Regions from separate parts of the Streptomyces sp. NPDC090798 genome, predicted to be linked through region 2. Evidence: riboswitches for the same ligand, from Rfam matches in the RefSeq annotation. Region 2 holds a riboswitch; each other region holds the start of a gene.

Region 1 (3,893 bases), on a different contig from region 2:
GCGACGCGCAGCACGTCCTCGCCGACGGGGGAGGTCACCTGGGACTCCCGGACCGCTCCCCGCAACGACACCCGCAGCCCGTCCTCCTCGTCGATGCCGAGGCCGTGCTGGAAGGGCAGCACGCCGTACGTGCGCCGCCCGGTCAGGCCGTGGAGCATGTCGAGCCCCGGCTCCAGCAGGGAGACGTCCCCCCTGAACTTGTTGACGAGGAACCCGGCGACGAACTCCTGGTCCTCCCGCGACAGCAGCGCGACCGTCCCGAAGAACGAGGCGAACACACCCCCGCGGTCGATGTCGCCGACGACGAGCACGGGAAGCCGCGCATTGCGCGCGATCCCCATGTTCACGATGTCGGTCCGCCGCAGATTGATCTCGGCAGGACTGCCGGCCCCCTCACAGATCACCGCGTCATACGTGCCCCGCAACTCGGCGAGGCAGTCCAGCACGGTGGTGAGGAGGGCCTGCTGCCGCCCGCCGTGATAGCCGCGTGCGGTCATCTCGCCCACGGGCCTGCCCATGAGGACGACCTGACTGCTTCGGTCGCTGCCCGGCTTGAGCAGCACGGGGTTCATGAGCGCGGTCGGCTCCACCCGGGCGGCCTGCGCCTGCATGGCCTGCGCGCGCCCGATCTCGGCGCCCTCGCGCGTCACGAACGAGTTCAGGGACATGTTCTGCGCCTTGAAGGGCGCGACCTTCACACCGTGGCGCACCAGCCACCGGCAGATCCCGGCGGTCACGACGCTCTTGCCCGCGTCGGAGGTGGTTCCGGCGACGAGCAGCCCGCCGCTCATGACGTACGCCCCTTCCTGAGAAGCCTCTGTACGAGCAGCCGGCCGCCGGCACTCACGCCGAGGGCGAGCCAGCCGACACGCCGTGACAGCCGTACGGCCCGTTCGATGTCGTCGACGTGCACGGCGCGCCCGGCGCCGTTGAGTTCGGGCCGGTGCTCGACGCGCCCGGCGTAGGAGAGGGTGCCGCCCAGGCGCACCCCGAGGGCCCCCGCGAACGAGGCCTCCACGGGCCCGGCGTTGGGGCTCGGATGCTTGACGGCGTCGGCGCGCCAGGCCCGTACGGCCCCGCGCGGACTGTCACCCGCGAGGGCGGCGAGCACGGCGGTGAGACGAGCCCCCGGCCACCCGGCGATGTCGTCGAGCCGAGCCGAGGCCCACCCGTACCGCCGGTACCTGGGCGACCTGTGACCGACCATGGCGTCAAGGGTGTTGACGGCCCGAAAGCCCACGAGCCCCGGGACTCCGCCCACGGCCCCCCACACCAGGGCGCCCACCACGGCGTCGGAGGTGTTCTCGGCGACGGACTCGACGACGGCGCGCGCGACGCCGTCGGCGCCGAGGGCCTGGGGATCGCGCCCGCACAGATGCGGCAGCCGCTCCCGGGCCGTCTCGATCTCCCCGTCCGCGAGGGCGTCACCGATCGCCCGGGCCTCCCGCCCGAGCGTGGTGCCCCCGACGACGGCCCAGGTGGCGGCGGCCGTCAGCGCGACGGACGCGGCACGTGAGGGGCGTACGGCACGGGAGGCGACGGCGGCGAGTCCGGCGGCACCTCCCACACACACGGCGGTGTGCAGCGCGCCCCACCCGCGGTGGTCCCGCCACAGCACCCGCTCCACGGCTGCCGCGCTCCGCCCGAACGCGGCGACCGGATGCCCCCGGCGAGGATCGCCGAGCAGCAGGTCACCGAGGAGGCCGGCGGCGGCGCCGTACGCGAAGACGCGATCGGCACGCACGGGGTCAGCCGACCGTCAGGTCGGGTGGAACCGTCGCTCGCAGGGCACTTGGGCAGCCGCGCATGGCGTTATGTCCTCACTCAGGGTGTCCACGCCCTGGTTCGACGAGACCGGCGGTGAGAGTTCCTGGCTCCCGGGGAGTTCCTTCCCCGGTCACAGTGGCGGGACCGCGCCGGATTCACACCGGCTTCCTCTTCTGTCGCCGTACTTGGCTCCGGCAGTCCACCACGGGTTGGAAGACCCGTCAACTTGCCGTTGACCTGCGCGGGGAGAGTGTGCGAAGGCCCACATACAGGTGGGGTGCGGGACGGTGATCCGTCCCGCACCCCACCTGAAGTGGTGCCCGTTTTGGGTTACTTGCCGACGATCAGGAAGATGCCGTACGCCACCGCCGCGGCGCACGCCGCGAAGCAGACGTACGCGCCGGTGACCGCGAGGGTCGCGGAGCCGCCTTGGGCGGACGCGGACTCGCGCTTGGAGAGGCCGACGATGCCGAGGGTGAAGAGGCCGACGAGGCCGACGGTGGTCACGAGGCTGACTCCGAAGACGGAGCCGAGGGCTGCCCAGTCGATGTGCATGCTGTTTCTGTCCTTACACCGTGGCCGGGCGGGTGGGCTCCGCGTCCGGGGACGGGATGGTGGTCTTCAGGTCGCCGGGCACGTCGCCGGTGACGGGGCCCGCGGGCGGCGGGGCGACGGCGGCGATCGCGGTGGTGATGACGCCCGCGGGCTCGGCGTCGACGTCGTTGACGTTGTCGACGGTGACCGGCTGGCGGCGGGAGAGCTTCCAGATGGTGCCGGCGCCGGCGACAAGCAACGCGCCGGTGAGGACGATGCCCCACGTGCCCTGCTTGGTCAGGAACTCGGCGGAGGCGCCGGCCAGACCGGCGGCCGGCAGCGTCAGGCCCCAGGCGACGAACATCCGGGTCGCGGTCGACCAGCGGACCACGCCGCCCTTGCGGCCGAGGCCCGAGCCCATCACGGCGCCGGAGCAGACCTGGGTGGTGGAGAGGGAGAAGCCGATGTGCGAGGACGCCAGGATGGCCGTCGCGGCGCTGGTCTGGGCGGCGAAGCCCTGTGGCGGCGCGAGGTCCGTGAGGCCCTTGCCCAGGGTGCGGATGATGCGCCAGCCGCCCAGGTAGGTGCCGAGCGCGATGGCCGTACCGGCCGAGACGATGACCCACAGCGGGGGGTTCGAGCCCGGGGCGATGACGCCGCCGGTGACCAGCGCCAGGGTGATGATGCCCATCGTCTTCTGGGCGTCGTTCGTGCCGTGCGCCAGGGAGACCAGGCCGGCGGAGGCGATCTGGCCGGCGCGGTAGCCCTTGGCGGTCGCCTTCTCGTCGGCGCGGTTGCCGATCCGGTACGTCAGCCGGGTGGCCAGCATCGCGGCGAGTCCGGCCACGATGGGCGCGGCGACCGCGGGGATCAGCACCTTGGTGACGACGGTCGAGCCGTTCACCGACGACCAGCCGGCCGACATGACCGCGGCGCCGATCAGGCCGCCGAACAGTGCGTGGGAGGAGCTGGAGGGCAGACCCAGAAGCCAGGTCAGCAGATTCCAGAGGATGGCGCCGACGAGCGCCGCGAAGATCACTTGGACGCGTATGCCCTCTTCGTTGATGATCCCGCCGGAGATCGTCTTGGCGACCTCCACGGAGAGGAACGCGCCGACGAGGTTCAGCACGGCGGACATGGCCACCGCCGTCTTGGGCTTCAGAGCGCCGGTCGAGATGGTGGTCGCCATCGCGTTGGCAGTGTCGTGGAAACCGTTCGTGAAATCGAACACGAGAGCGGTGACGATCACGATTCCGAGGAGGAGCGTGATGTGTTCCATTTACCCAGGCTTCTGTTTGGCGTCAGTGGCAGGTGGACCGTAGGCAACCTGAGTGAACGGAAGATGAACTGGGGCAGGCGTTGGGGTGTCTCAAACGGTGGACCGCCCCTCCGCTTGTGTTGACCAGTGTGCGGGAGGGGCGGCCCGATCGCTGACGCGATGTTCGAACGGAGGCGGAATCCCGGGTTTCGCCGGGGGTTCTTCGAGGGCTTCTAGCCCGTGGCGAACCGCTTGAGCCGGGTCATGGATCCGTTGAAGAGATTCTGGTCACCCGGGAGCGTGCCGCTGTTGTCGTACTGCCAGAACGTCCACG
Region 2 (3,893 bases):
CAGGGTGCATCGGTCCGGCGGGCGGCCACCACATAGCCGGCCACGGCTATGAGGAGGGCGAGCAGGAGGGGGTTGGTGGTGCGGGAGGCGGCGGTTCCCAGGCCCAGGGCCCAGATCCACCAGGCTCCTGGGGGGAGGGCGTTGGAGCGGTGTGCCTTCGGCGCGCGTGTCATCGTCGGTCGCCGTGCTCAGGGCCGGCGGCGGCGGGTCTGCCAGAGCGCCGCCCCGCCGAGCGCCGCCACCGCGGCGATTCCCGCCAGGAGGCCCAGCGACGGGCCGTGCCGGGGCGACTCGGAATTGGCCTTGGTGTTGGCGGTGGTGTTGGCTTTCGCGGTGGTGGAAGGCGCGGTGTGTGACGTCGCGACCTGGTCGCCGCAGCCCGTTTCGGGGTAGCCCGCGATGGCGCACAGGAGGGCGTTGGTGTCGTAGCGGAGGGGCTTGGCGACCGTCGCGAGGGCCTCGGCCGTGGTGGCGTCGGCGGGGACGCGGGCGCAGACCGTCCGCGGTGCGGGCGGCGTCTCGCCGCCCGGGGCGTCCGCGCTCGTGCCGGAGTCGATGACGAGGGCCACCCGCTTGTGGCCCGCCCGGGCGGGCGTCTTCGCGCAGATGGACACGAAGTCGGCGTGGCCGCGTGGCGTGGAGGCGTCCTGCGAGTCCGCGCTCACCGCGAAACGGAAGCCCTGTACGTCGCCGTCGGACGGCCGCGTGGTCGACGGGCCCTGCGTCGCGTACGTCCACTTCCCGCCGGTCAGGTCCCAGAACGACCAGTAGCGGTAGCCGACGGCCTGGGCCTGTCCCGCGCCGCCGAGTACGAGCAGGAGCAGGGACAGGACCAGCGCGCACGTCCGACGGCGGCTCACGGCTGCTGCTTCTTGTTGCGGGCGCTGATCAGGAAGCCGATGCCGATGCCGCCGACGAGACCGACGCCGATGATCCACCAGACGCTGACGCCGCTGGCGTCCTTCTTCGCGGCTTCCCCGGCGGACGCGGACGCGGAGGCCGTGGGCCCGGCCGGGAGGGACGCGGGCGCGGGGCCGGTCGCGTTGAGCTGCTTGACGAGGTCCTGGCCGCCGAAGTCGCGCGGGTCGAACGTCGCCGCGTCGGCGGCGAGGACGAGCTGCGCGTACGCGGCGGGTCCGGCCTGCTCGGCCCACTGCGCGGAGTGGGTCTCCAGCCAGCGCATCGCGTCGGCCGCCTTGTCGCCGTGCCCGGCGGTCGCGAGCGCGACGACCGCGTCCGCCGTGTTGCCGTAGTCGGGCTGGTTCTTGGCGCCGGGCATCACCGACGTGAGGTGCTGGTCCTTGGCGAGCGCCTTGACAAGGTACGCGGCACCGTTCTGGGCCGCGCGCTCGGGGCTGTCGGCGGCCTTGCAGGAGAGGGGGTCGGCCACCGGCTTCAGGGGCTCACCGGCGAGGCCCTTGCCCAGGGCTCCGACCACGGCCGCCGCCGTCGCGTCCGCGTTGGCCGCGAGCTTGCCCTTCTTGTCCGGCTGGTAGGCGAACGCGCCCGCGTCGGCCCCGCCGCACGGCATCGACAGCTTCACGAGGGCGTCGTACGGCGACTTGCCGTCCTTGGAGACGTCCGCCGCCTTCGTGCCCACCGCCGCCAGTGCCCCGATCACCACGGACGTGGAGTTCGCGTCGCTCGCGCCGCCCGCCGTGTAGCCCCAGCCGCCGTCCTCGTTCTGCACGGACTTCAGCCAGGCGACGGCCTTGCCCGTCTCGCCGTCTTGGCCGCCGAGCGCGGCGAGGGCCTGCACGGCCGCCGAGGTGCTGTTGGTGTCGGCCATCGTCTTGGCGTCGCACTTCGCCGACGCGTCGGCGCGGTACGCCGCGAACGCCCCGTTCGCGCACTGCTGCCCGGCCAGCCAGTCGACGGCCTTCGCCGCGGGCTTCACACCGACGGTGTGCTGGGCGAGCAGCGCGAGGGACTGCCGCCAGACACCGTCGTAGGTGGGGTCGGAGGTGCCGTAGAGGCCGGAGGGTATCGCCGGGGAAGGCGAAGGCGAGGCGCCCTCGGCCACGGCGGCCGGGGCCAGGGCCGTACCGATCACTACGGTGGCGGCCAGTACCGCGGCGCTGCGGCGAACAATCATGACTCTCCCTGCGGAAGCCGGGCAGCACCGGGCGCAGGCTTGGCCCCGAGCGGCTCCGGCCCCGTATCCCTCGACGGTGCCGGCCACCGACGGGCTGCCGGTGGCACGAGCCGGTCACGTCCCGGACGAGGCGATCCGGCTCGCCACGCCTGCTGGGTGGCTCACGGTTGCGGGTCAGCGCCGGAATTGCACCGGCTTCTCCGCGTACGGGTGTGATGACGACCCGCTTACTGTACCGGCCCGTAGGAATCGCCTGAGGAGTGGCTGTGAGGGCCCCCTCGCGGGCCTATGCTGCGCTCACGACGTGCTCTGTTCGGACACGTCGAATTCGCCGGTCCCGGGGGGGACTTGGAGTCCAGGGGGACACGAGGATGCGCGGCACTGTGGACGAGAGGGCTCAGTCGTGCCCGGAATGCAGCACTGAGGTTCGCACCGACCCGCGGTTCACGGCGTGGTGTGCGGCCTGCGGATGGAACGTGGATCCCGGCGAGCCGGCAGAGAGACCGGGGCGGCTGGAGGGACTGCGGCGGTCGCTGGCCCGGCAGCACGGGGAGGCACTGCTGGCCGAGGTGTCGGCCGACGGCGCGCCGCGTCCGCGCCGCGATACGGCCGGTGTCCTGGCGTACGCCGTCGCGCTGGCCATCCACGGTGCCACGATCGCCCTGCTCGGCACGGGCATCCTGCTGGTGACACTCGGCTGGGGCACCGCTCTGCCGGTGGTGGGAGTGATCCTTCTCCTGCTGGCCTGGCTCCTTCGGCCCCGCTTCGGACGGCTGCCGGACGACGCGCCCGTGCTGCACCGGGCCGAAGCGCCCGAGCTGTTCGCCCTGGTCGACGAGATCGCCTCCGTCGTCGGTACGACCGGGGTCCACGCCATCGCCCTGACGACCGACGTCAACGCGAGCGTGACCACCTACGGAGTGCGCCGACGCCGTCTGCTGACCATCGGGCTCGGGCTCTGGGAGATCACCACTCCGCAACAGCGGATCGCGCTGCTCGGACACGAACTCGGTCACTACGCCAACGGGGACACCCGGCACGGACTGATCATCGCCAACGCGCTCCAGTCCCTCGCCACGTGGCGGTATCTGATGCGCCCGATCTCTCACCCCACCGTCCCCGAGATGGTGCTCAACGTTCTCTATCTGCTGCCCTACGGAGCCGCCCAGGGCCTGCTGATGCTGCTCGACCAGCTGACGATGCGCGCGACACAGCGCGCCGAGTACCTGGCCGACGCCGCCGCGGCCCGCGCCGGTTCCACCGAAGCCGCCGTGGCACTCATGGACCGCCTCCTCGTGACCGACTCGGCGGAGACCCTGCTGCTGCGCATGTCCAACGCCGGCCAGGTGATCCGGACCCAGGACGCGGAGCGTCGCGAGCCGTGGCGCGATCTGTGGGACCAGCTGGCCGCTCACGTGGACTCGATCCCCGCGCACGAGTACGAGCGCCAGCGCCGCGCCGGAATCCTGCGCGGACACAGCGTCGACTCGACCCACCCGCCGACTCACCTGCGCCGGGCCTGCCTGCTCGCCAGACCCGCCGTGGCCGCCGCCGTGGTCACGGACGACGAGCGACAGCGCACCCTCGACACCGAACTGGCCCCGTCCCGAGCCCGCCTCGCCCGCCAGGTGCTCGCCCGGTAGGAGACGCGTCGGTCACGGCACTGGCGCCGGAACCGTCGCCTCCGTGGGCTGGCACAGCACCAGCGCGAGATCGTCGGCGAGGGCGGTGCCGGTGTGGGCGAGCAGGCGGGCGTGCAGGGACCGCAGGGCCTCGTCGGGGAGCGCCTCACGCAGGG
Region 3 (3,893 bases), on a different contig from region 2:
CATAGACATCGAACACGCCCGACCCGGCGGAGATCCACTCGTACCCCCATGCCGTGGCCACGGCCACGAGACAGGTGTAGCCGAGGAAGGCGATGGCCTGGAGGAATCCGCACAGGACGTATTCCGCCGTGCTCGCGGTCGCGTCGGTGGGCGGGCCCATGGCCTGCGAGGCCCGGGCGGGGGTCGGTGCGGGCGCCGACTGAGGGGCCGCGGGGGCCGGGACCGCAGCCGCCAGGCCTCTTATGGTGGGATGTTGATAGACCTCCTTCATCGACACCGAAGGCAGATCCGCCCTCTTCCGCAGCCGGGCGCAGAAATGCGCCATCACAAGGGAATCGGCACCCAGGTCGTCGAAGAAGTGACTGTCGACGGGCACCCGCTCGATGCACACGACCTCGGCCAGCACCTCCGCGAGAGCGTGTTCCATGTCGAGGTCTGCGGGGTGCCCGTCGTGCGACGGCGAGGTGGATCGGAGATCAGGTCTTCGAAGATCAGAGGCGAGCAATTCAGCTTCGCCGAGGCCGGGTCGGCCGCCTGCCCGGGCATGGCGGGCAGTGCTTCCGGATGCGTTTGACGTGACCTTCGATTCTGACGTCATGATCTGTATACGCAGCCCGTGCGGGAATGTATTGGATATTTGGATCTTTTCTCATGTTACGGTCATTTATCTTGCGGTGCAGATGGGGGAGCGTGTACCGGGCGCGATCTCCGTCGAGGTGGGCATGTGCGTGCCGGATCGCCCGGAGCTCGATCGACGACGGGCGTCGTCCCGGCCCCGCGGGGCGCTGCCCCGAAGCCGCTCCCGACGCACCGTGACGGCGGAACGAAGCGCGGTCCGGTATGGGGCGGACGCTGAGGACGCCGTGGTGTCCAGGCCGGTCCAGTGGCCTTCGGGTTGGCGGTGGAGGTGGACCGTCAGGTCGACACCGGGGTACATCCAGGCGGTCGTACGGCCCGGCCGGGGCGGACGGTGTCCACCCGGATCTCGCAGTCGTCGAGGGCGAGACGGCCCAGGATGTCGTAGCTGATCCGGGCCGGCACCAGGTCGGTGTCCGGCCGCGCGGCCAGGTGGCGTTCGATGGCGTGGACGACGAGGCCGCCGAGCGGACGCCCTGTCACCCGGCACGGCCCTGTGGGCCGTCGGGGTCTCCTACCTCGTCGTCTCCTTCTGGCTCACGTGCTCGCCCCGCCGCGGGGCTCGCACGCTGGGGGAGAGCGAGGCCGGCCCCGAACTCGGCTGGGGTTCGCCACCGCTGATCCGCTGTTCACTCGGGATCGGGCACCTGGTGCGAGAGGAAGATCACGCCAGGTGGGGCGGTCTTGGCCCAGCACCCGACACGCGGTACGGTCGGTGCGATATCGATGACGGCAAGACGGAAGCCGGTGGGAAACCGGCACGGTCGCGCCACTGTGAACGAGAGGCTCCAGCCTTCTGGGACCTCTCGTGAGTCAGACCCGTAGCCGTCGTCCAGTGCACCACCGAGATGGGACGCGAACTCCCGAGGAGGTCCTGCCATGGCGCAGACCGTCGCTCAGCCGACAACCACCACCCCCGCTGTTCCCGCCAAGCTGCCGCTCAAGGCGATAGCTCCGTGGGCGGTCTTCTTCGGCATTCTGATGCTCGTCCTGCTGTACTTCGTCGGTGCCGAACAGGGCGCCACCTCCGTCGTCTCCGGCTCGGACGTCCATGAGTGGGTACACGACGCCCGCCACCTTCTCGGCTTCCCCTGCCACTGAGCGAGGGGAACCCCGGTACCTCCATGAACTCCGCAACGGTAAGAAATCTGCTCGTGCGGGGCATGCTGGCCGGCCTCGGTGCCGGCCTGCTCGCCCTGGTTGCCGCCTACTTCCTCGGTGAGCCGAACGTCGACAGCGCGATCAGCTACGAGGAAGCCCACTCCCACGAGCACGAGATGGAGATCGTCTCCCGCTCCCTGCAGTCCACCGCCGGTCTCGCCACCGGCGTCCTGGTCTACGGCATCGCCTTCGGCGGCATCGCGGCGCTCGCCTTCTCCTTCGCGCTCGGCCGCGTCGGCCGCTTCAGCCCGCGGGCGACCGCACTGCTGCTGTCCGGCTGCGCGCTGCTGGCCGTGTACGTCGTGCCGTTCCTGAAGTACCCGGCCAACCCGCCGTCGGTCGGCAACCCCGACACCATCGGCAAGCGGACCACCCTGTACTTCCTGATGATGGTGCTCAGCGTGCTCCTCGCGATCGCCGCCACCATCCTGGGCAAGCGGCTGGCACCCAGGATCGGTACCTGGTACGCCACCGTCGCCGCGGTGGCCGCCTTCGCCGTCGTGATAGGTCTCGCGTATGCGTTCCTGCCGGTCATCAACGAGGTGCCGAAGGACTTCCCCGCCACCCTGCTGTGGCGGTTCCGTCTCTCCGCGCTGGCCATCCAGACCGTCCTGTGGGGCGGATTCGGCCTGGTCTTCGGCGAGTTGGCCGAGCGGTTGCTGAATCCCAAGCCGGTGACGGCCGCCGCGAGCCGACGGGTCGCCGTTCCCAGCTGACATGACCCGACACACGAGTGAGGGCCCACGGAACCATCCGGGGGCCCTCTCGCGTTGTCCGGGCGTCACCCGGGCGAGGAGCGGAGGAACCGAGTGGCCGGACGACCCCAGCCGCGCCGCATCACCCTCGGCGGCCGTGAGGCGGTCGCCCTCACGGTGGCGGAGTACGAGCAACTGATCGCCAGCCGACGGCAGATCGGTGGTCAGAGCGCTCGGGTGCGCGTGCTCGCCCACGAGGCGAAGCGGACCGCACAGCTCCTCCAGGACCTGGAGACTCTGGTCGGGGCCCCGGCGGACTGCCGCGAGCAGACCGGGAGGACGCCGACGGTGTGCTCGCCGTCATGCCTCGCCGACAAAGCCACGGAGCCGGATGCGGACGCGGACGCGGACTCGGACGCCGGCTGCCTGCGCCGCTCGATAGCGGAACTGCTGCGTCGGCACCGGGACCTGGCTTCCTGAACCGTCGCAGCCGTGCGGACCCGATCTCGTAAGTCCCGTACAGCTGGGGTGCGTTCCATGGAGGAAGTGTTCAACCCGTGAAGGATTGACGGGAGTTGTCAAAAGTTGGAAGAATCCAGCTCGCTTCGCCGCGTCTGAAGTGAGCGAAGCGACACGAGTGGCTTGGGCGACATGCCTTCCGCCGGTTTCTCCGTCGGTACTTCCGTTGGTCCGTGCGCCGGTTCTTGCATCGGGTCATCCAGTTCTGCCGTCCGCGTTCGTCACTCGTGCGCAACCACCTCCCACACTTTCGATTTCACAGAGGCTCATCTTGTCGCGTTCGCAACACCCCAGAACTCTGGCTGTGCTCGCCGCAACCGCATTCGCCACCGCCGCCGTGCCCGTGCTCGGCACGGGGGTGGCCAGTGCCACGACCGCCGGGGCGTGCGAGTCCGCCACGGTCCAGTACCGCATCGTCGGCGCCGACGGAAACGTCGTGGGCGCCGACTGGACCTCGCAGGGCGGGTTCCATCAATGGGACACCGTTCCCGGGAGCGTCCAGGTCCGGCTGGCCCCGGGCCAGACCGTCGGGGAGGGCTGCAAGTACCCCGTGTCCCTCGCCGAGTACACCACCGAGGGGCCGAACTGGTACGTCTCCGGACACCAGAGCCTGGTCGACAAGGCCACGGTCTACCTCACCGCCGACGATGTCGCCGGTGCGGACGACGCGAAGCGGACCTGGCAGAAGCTGACCGTGAAGACACCGGACTGCTACGGCCAGATCGACCTGTACGGCGATGACATCACCTACGACGGCAAGACGGGGGAGGGGCACGGCCCCGTGCCCTACGAGCCCGACAACGTCGTCACCCCCTACCACCTCATAGCGGCGTGGAACGGGGGCGAACAGCCGTGCACTCCCGGCCCGTCGGACTCGCCCAC
Region 4 (3,893 bases), on a different contig from region 2:
GGGCCTGGGCCTGGGCGGCGCGGGCGATACGGGTCGCCGGGCGGGAGCGCAGGTAGTACGTCGTCTTCAGGCCCGACTTCCAGGCGTACGCGTACATCGAGGAGAGCTTGCCGATGGTCGGCGTCTCCAGGAAGAGGTTCAGGGACTGGGCCTGGTCCAGGAACGGGGTGCGGGCGGCGGCCATGTCGATCAGACCGCGCTGCGGGATCTCCCAGGCCGTGCGGTAGAGATCGCGGACGTCCTGCGGGACCCAGGTGAAGCCCTGCACCGAACCGTTGGACTCCCGCAGCGCCTCGCGGGTCTGCGCGTCCCACACGCCGAGCTTCTTCAGCTCGTTCACCAGGTAGGAGTTGACCTGGAGGAACTCACCGGAGAGCGTCTCGCGCTTGAACAGGTTGGACACCTGCGGCTCGATGCACTCGTACACGCCCGCGATGGACGCGATGGTGGCGGTGGGCGCGATGGCGAGGAGGAGGGAGTTGCGCATGCCGACCGCGGCGATACGTTCCCGCAGGGCCGCCCAGCGCTCCGGCCAGGTCAGCTCCACACCGTAGTGGTCGGGGTGCAGGACGCCACGGGCCGTACGGGTCTTCTCCCAGGCCGGGAGCGGGCCGCTGCGCTCCGCGAGGTCGGCCGAGGCCTCGTACGCGGCGAGCATGATCCGCTCGGCGATCCGGGTGGAGAGGGCCTTGGCCTGCGGGGAGTCGAAGGGGACGCGCAGCTTGAAGAAGACGTCCTGCAGGCCCATCGCGCCGAGGCCGACGGGCCGCCACTTCGCGTTCGACCGGCCGGCCTGCTCGGTCGGGTAGAAGTTGATGTCGACGACACGGTCGAGGAAGGTGACAGCGGTACGGACCGTCTCGTCCAGCCGCTCCCAGTCGATGTCGCCGTCGGCCACGAAGGCACCGAGGTTGACCGAGCCGAGGTTGCAGACCGCCGTCTCCCCGTCGTCCGTGACCTCCAGGATCTCGGTGCAGAGGTTCGAGGAGTGGACGGTGTGACCCGGCTCCGCCGTCTGGTTGGCGGTGCGGTTGGCGGCGTCCTTGAAGGTCATCCAGCCGTTGCCGGTCTGCGCGAGGGTACGCATCATGCGGCCGTAGAGGTCACGGGCCGGAATGGTCTTCTTGGCGAGGCCGGCCGCCTCCGCCCTGCGGTACGCCGCGTCGAACTCGTCGCCCCACAGGTCGACCAGCTCGGGCACGTCGGAGGGCGAGAAGAGGGACCACGGCCCGTCGGCGTCGACCCGGCGCATGAACTCGTCCGGGATCCAGTGTGCGAGGTTCAGGTTGTGCGTACGGCGGGCGTCCTCACCGGTGTTGTCGCGCAGCTCCAGGAACTCCTCGATGTCGGAGTGCCAGGTCTCCAGGTAGACCGCGGCCGCGCCCTTGCGCCGGCCGCCCTGGTTCACCGCGGCGACCGAGGCGTCGAGGGTCTTCAGGAACGGGACGATTCCGTTGGAGTGCCCGTTCGTGCCGCGGATCAGCGAACCGCGCGAACGGATCCGGGAGTACGAAAGTCCGATGCCGCCCGCGTGCTTCGAGAGGCGGGCCACCTGGTGGTAGCGGTCGTAGATGGAGTCCAGCTCGTCCAGCGGGGAGTCGAGGAGGTAGCAGGACGACATCTGCGGGTGCTGCGTACCGGAGTTGAACAGCGTGGGGGAGGAGGGGAGGTAGTCGAGGCGGCTCATGAGCCCGTAGAGCGCCGCGACCTCGTCCAGGGCCCGGCTCGTGTCGTCCTCGGCCAGGCCCGAGGCCACGCGCAGCATGAAGTGCTGGGGTGTCTCGATGACCTTGCGGGTGATCGGGTGCCGGAGCAGATAGCGGCTGTGCAGGGTGCGCAGGCCGAAGTAGCCGAAGCGGTCGTCGCCTTCGGTGTCGATCAGCGCGTCCAGCCGGGCCGTGTGCAGCTGGACGAACTCCGCCGTGCGGTCGGCGATCAGGCCCTCGCGGTGCCCCGTGGCGATCGACTCGGAGAAGGACGTGACGCCCTGCGAGGCCGCCTCCGCCGCGACGCTGATCGTCAGCAGCCTGGCCGCCAGCCGGGAGTAGGCGGGGTCCTCGGAGATCAGGCCCGCGGCCGCCTCGGTGGCCAGCTCGCGCAGCTCCGTGTCGTCCGCGCGCGCGGACCGGCCGCGCAGCGTGGCGGCGGCGACCCGGCCGGGGTCGGCGTCGGGGAGGTCGGCGGTGAGGTCGGTCAGGGTACGCAGCAGCGTGGTACCGGGACCGTCCGTCTCCACCGGGGCCTGCTTCCGCTGCTGCTCCTGCTTCTGCTGTGCGAAAGCGGTAGCTGAAGCCGGGTCGGCTGGCGCGATGGTCACTTGGGGCTCTCCCTCGCTAGGCACGGGGCCTGGCGGAGGGCAGGGCAGCTCACGAGCGCACACGGCGTCGCGTCCACCGGCCCATTCCGCGAGGCCCGGACGTCATGCACCCGGGCCGGATGGCCGGGCGCGCTGTCGGCAGGTCCTCGGACTGACGCGAGTACATGGGCGCGGATGTGCGAACACGTACAAGTACACCGTTGCGGGACAGTTCCGGATTTGCACCGGATTCCCCTGCGGCGACAGCGAGCATGAGCATACATCTTGTGCCGGGCTGCGGTGACACCACCAGATGTTGTGTCGTGCCGGTGTCAGAGTGTCAACTCATAGGTGAGGAGAGTGATGTCGTCGAGTTCCGGGAGCGGGTTCCAGTCGCGGTCGGGGGTGCGGGTGAAGCCGAGGCGTTCGTAGATGCGGTGGGCGGCGTGCATGGTGCGCTGGGTGGAGAGGACGATGCGTACGCAGCCGGTGGTGGCGCGTGCGTGGTCGACGCAGGCGCGGACGAGGGCCTCGCCGGCGCCACGGCCGCGGGACTCGCGTGCGACGGCGAGCATACGGATCTCGGCCTCGCCGGGGCGGGCTATGTCGGCCATGGGTCCGCCGCGCGGTACGAAGGTCACGGCGCCGAGGATGTGGCCGTGGTCCACGGCGACGAGGACTTCCGCGGCGGCGGCCCGTTTCGCCACGTCCCGCAGTTCGCCGAGGTACTCGTCGCTCTCCCCGAAGTCGAGCAGGTCGTCGCCGAGATAGGCCCCTGCGGTGATCTCGCCGATGCGGTCGTATTCGTGGGGCTGGGCGTCTCTGATGCGGAGGTCCATGCCGGTGAGTGTGCAACACGGCGCGGGAACGGGCCGCCGGATTTGTGTCCGACGGCCCGTGGGGGTTGCTTGGTGCGGTTCTTCGGCTGCGGGGGGGGGCTGGTCGCGCAACCCCCGGCCTTAGTGGGTGGACCCGGCCGTGGCCGGCGGGAGTTCCGTCTTGACGCCCGGGTCGCCCGCGTCCGCCGTGTAGTCCTCCGGAGACGTCTCGTCGACGCCGTCCGGCGCGTTGAAGGCGCGCAGGGCGAAGGTGAGGACGACGCTGACCACGACGTTCAGGACGAAGGCCGTCAGACCGATGTAGCCGATCTCCCCGATACCCGGGATCTCCTTCGAGCTGCCGCCGAAGTGCTTCTGGGTGGGAGAGGCGACCCCGTACGCGGCGAGCGTGCCGTACAGCATGCCCACCGCCCAGCCACCGAGCAGCGCCCAGCGGTGGAACCAGCGGGTGAACAGGCCACCGACCAGCGCCGGGAAGGTCTGGAGGATCCAGATGCCGCCCAGGAGCTGGAAGTTGATCGCGACCGTCTTGTCCATCGTCAGGACGAAGACCAGCGCGCCCACCTTCACCAGCAGCGACACCAGCTTGGAGACCCTCGTCTCCTGCTGCGGGGTCGCGTCCGGCTTGATGAAGTCCTTGTAGATGTTGCGGGTGAAGAGGTTCGCGGCCGCGATGGACATGATGGCCGCCGGTACGAGCGCTCCGATGCCGATCGCCGCGAAGGCCACCCCCGCGAACCAGTCCGGGAACATGTTCT

Evidence for each region. Region 2 has a riboswitch for cobalamin ahead of ACIQTP_RS20270 (prenyltransferase/squalene oxidase repeat-containing protein). Riboswitches for the same ligand answer to the same signal wherever they lie in the genome.
Region 1: linked by a shared signal. The riboswitch ahead of ACIQTP_RS23455 (cobalamin biosynthesis protein) and the one ahead of ACIQTP_RS20270 (prenyltransferase/squalene oxidase repeat-containing protein) in region 2 are both predicted to bind cobalamin.
Region 3: linked by a shared signal. The riboswitch ahead of ACIQTP_RS05025 (CbtB-domain containing protein) and the one ahead of ACIQTP_RS20270 (prenyltransferase/squalene oxidase repeat-containing protein) in region 2 are both predicted to bind cobalamin.
Region 4: linked by a shared signal. The riboswitch ahead of ACIQTP_RS16205 (ribonucleoside-diphosphate reductase subunit alpha) and the one ahead of ACIQTP_RS20270 (prenyltransferase/squalene oxidase repeat-containing protein) in region 2 are both predicted to bind cobalamin.

What each region holds. Positions count from the first base shown of each region.
Region 1 covers NZ_JBIVXA010000010.1:298,645-302,537, forward strand. Annotated here, with positions in the region: gene ACIQTP_RS23450 (cobyric acid synthase) at 1-791, opposite strand, end outside; gene ACIQTP_RS23455 (cobalamin biosynthesis protein) at 788-1,744, opposite strand; cobalamin riboswitch at 1,844-1,987, opposite strand; gene ACIQTP_RS23460 (hypothetical protein) at 2,098-2,322, opposite strand; gene ACIQTP_RS23465 (anion permease) at 2,336-3,580, opposite strand; gene ACIQTP_RS23470 (lysozyme) at 3,793-3,893, opposite strand, start outside.
Region 2 covers NZ_JBIVXA010000008.1:351,445-355,337, reverse strand. Annotated here, with positions in the region: gene ACIQTP_RS20280 (CbiQ family ECF transporter T component) at 1-173, opposite strand, end outside; gene ACIQTP_RS20275 (SCO2322 family protein) at 189-860, opposite strand; gene ACIQTP_RS20270 (prenyltransferase/squalene oxidase repeat-containing protein) at 857-2,095, opposite strand; cobalamin riboswitch at 2,207-2,337, opposite strand; gene ACIQTP_RS20265 (M48 family metallopeptidase) at 2,572-3,738, shown strand; gene ACIQTP_RS20260 (PP2C family protein-serine/threonine phosphatase) at 3,751-3,893, opposite strand, start outside.
Region 3 covers NZ_JBIVXA010000002.1:164,941-168,833, reverse strand. Annotated here, with positions in the region: gene ACIQTP_RS05035 (Pls/PosA family non-ribosomal peptide synthetase) at 1-427, opposite strand, end outside; partial or broken gene ACIQTP_RS05030 (acyl-CoA thioesterase domain-containing protein) at 949-1,107, opposite strand; cobalamin riboswitch at 1,333-1,481, shown strand; gene ACIQTP_RS05025 (CbtB-domain containing protein) at 1,516-1,737, shown strand; gene ACIQTP_RS05020 (CbtA family protein) at 1,761-2,513, shown strand; gene ACIQTP_RS05015 (hypothetical protein) at 2,607-2,972, shown strand; gene ACIQTP_RS05010 (hypothetical protein) at 3,316-3,893, shown strand, end outside.
Region 4 covers NZ_JBIVXA010000006.1:336,176-340,068, forward strand. Annotated here, with positions in the region: gene ACIQTP_RS16205 (ribonucleoside-diphosphate reductase subunit alpha) at 1-2,317, opposite strand, end outside; cobalamin riboswitch at 2,437-2,606, opposite strand; gene ACIQTP_RS16210 (GNAT family N-acetyltransferase) at 2,629-3,135, opposite strand; gene mctP (monocarboxylate uptake permease MctP) at 3,256-3,893, opposite strand, start outside.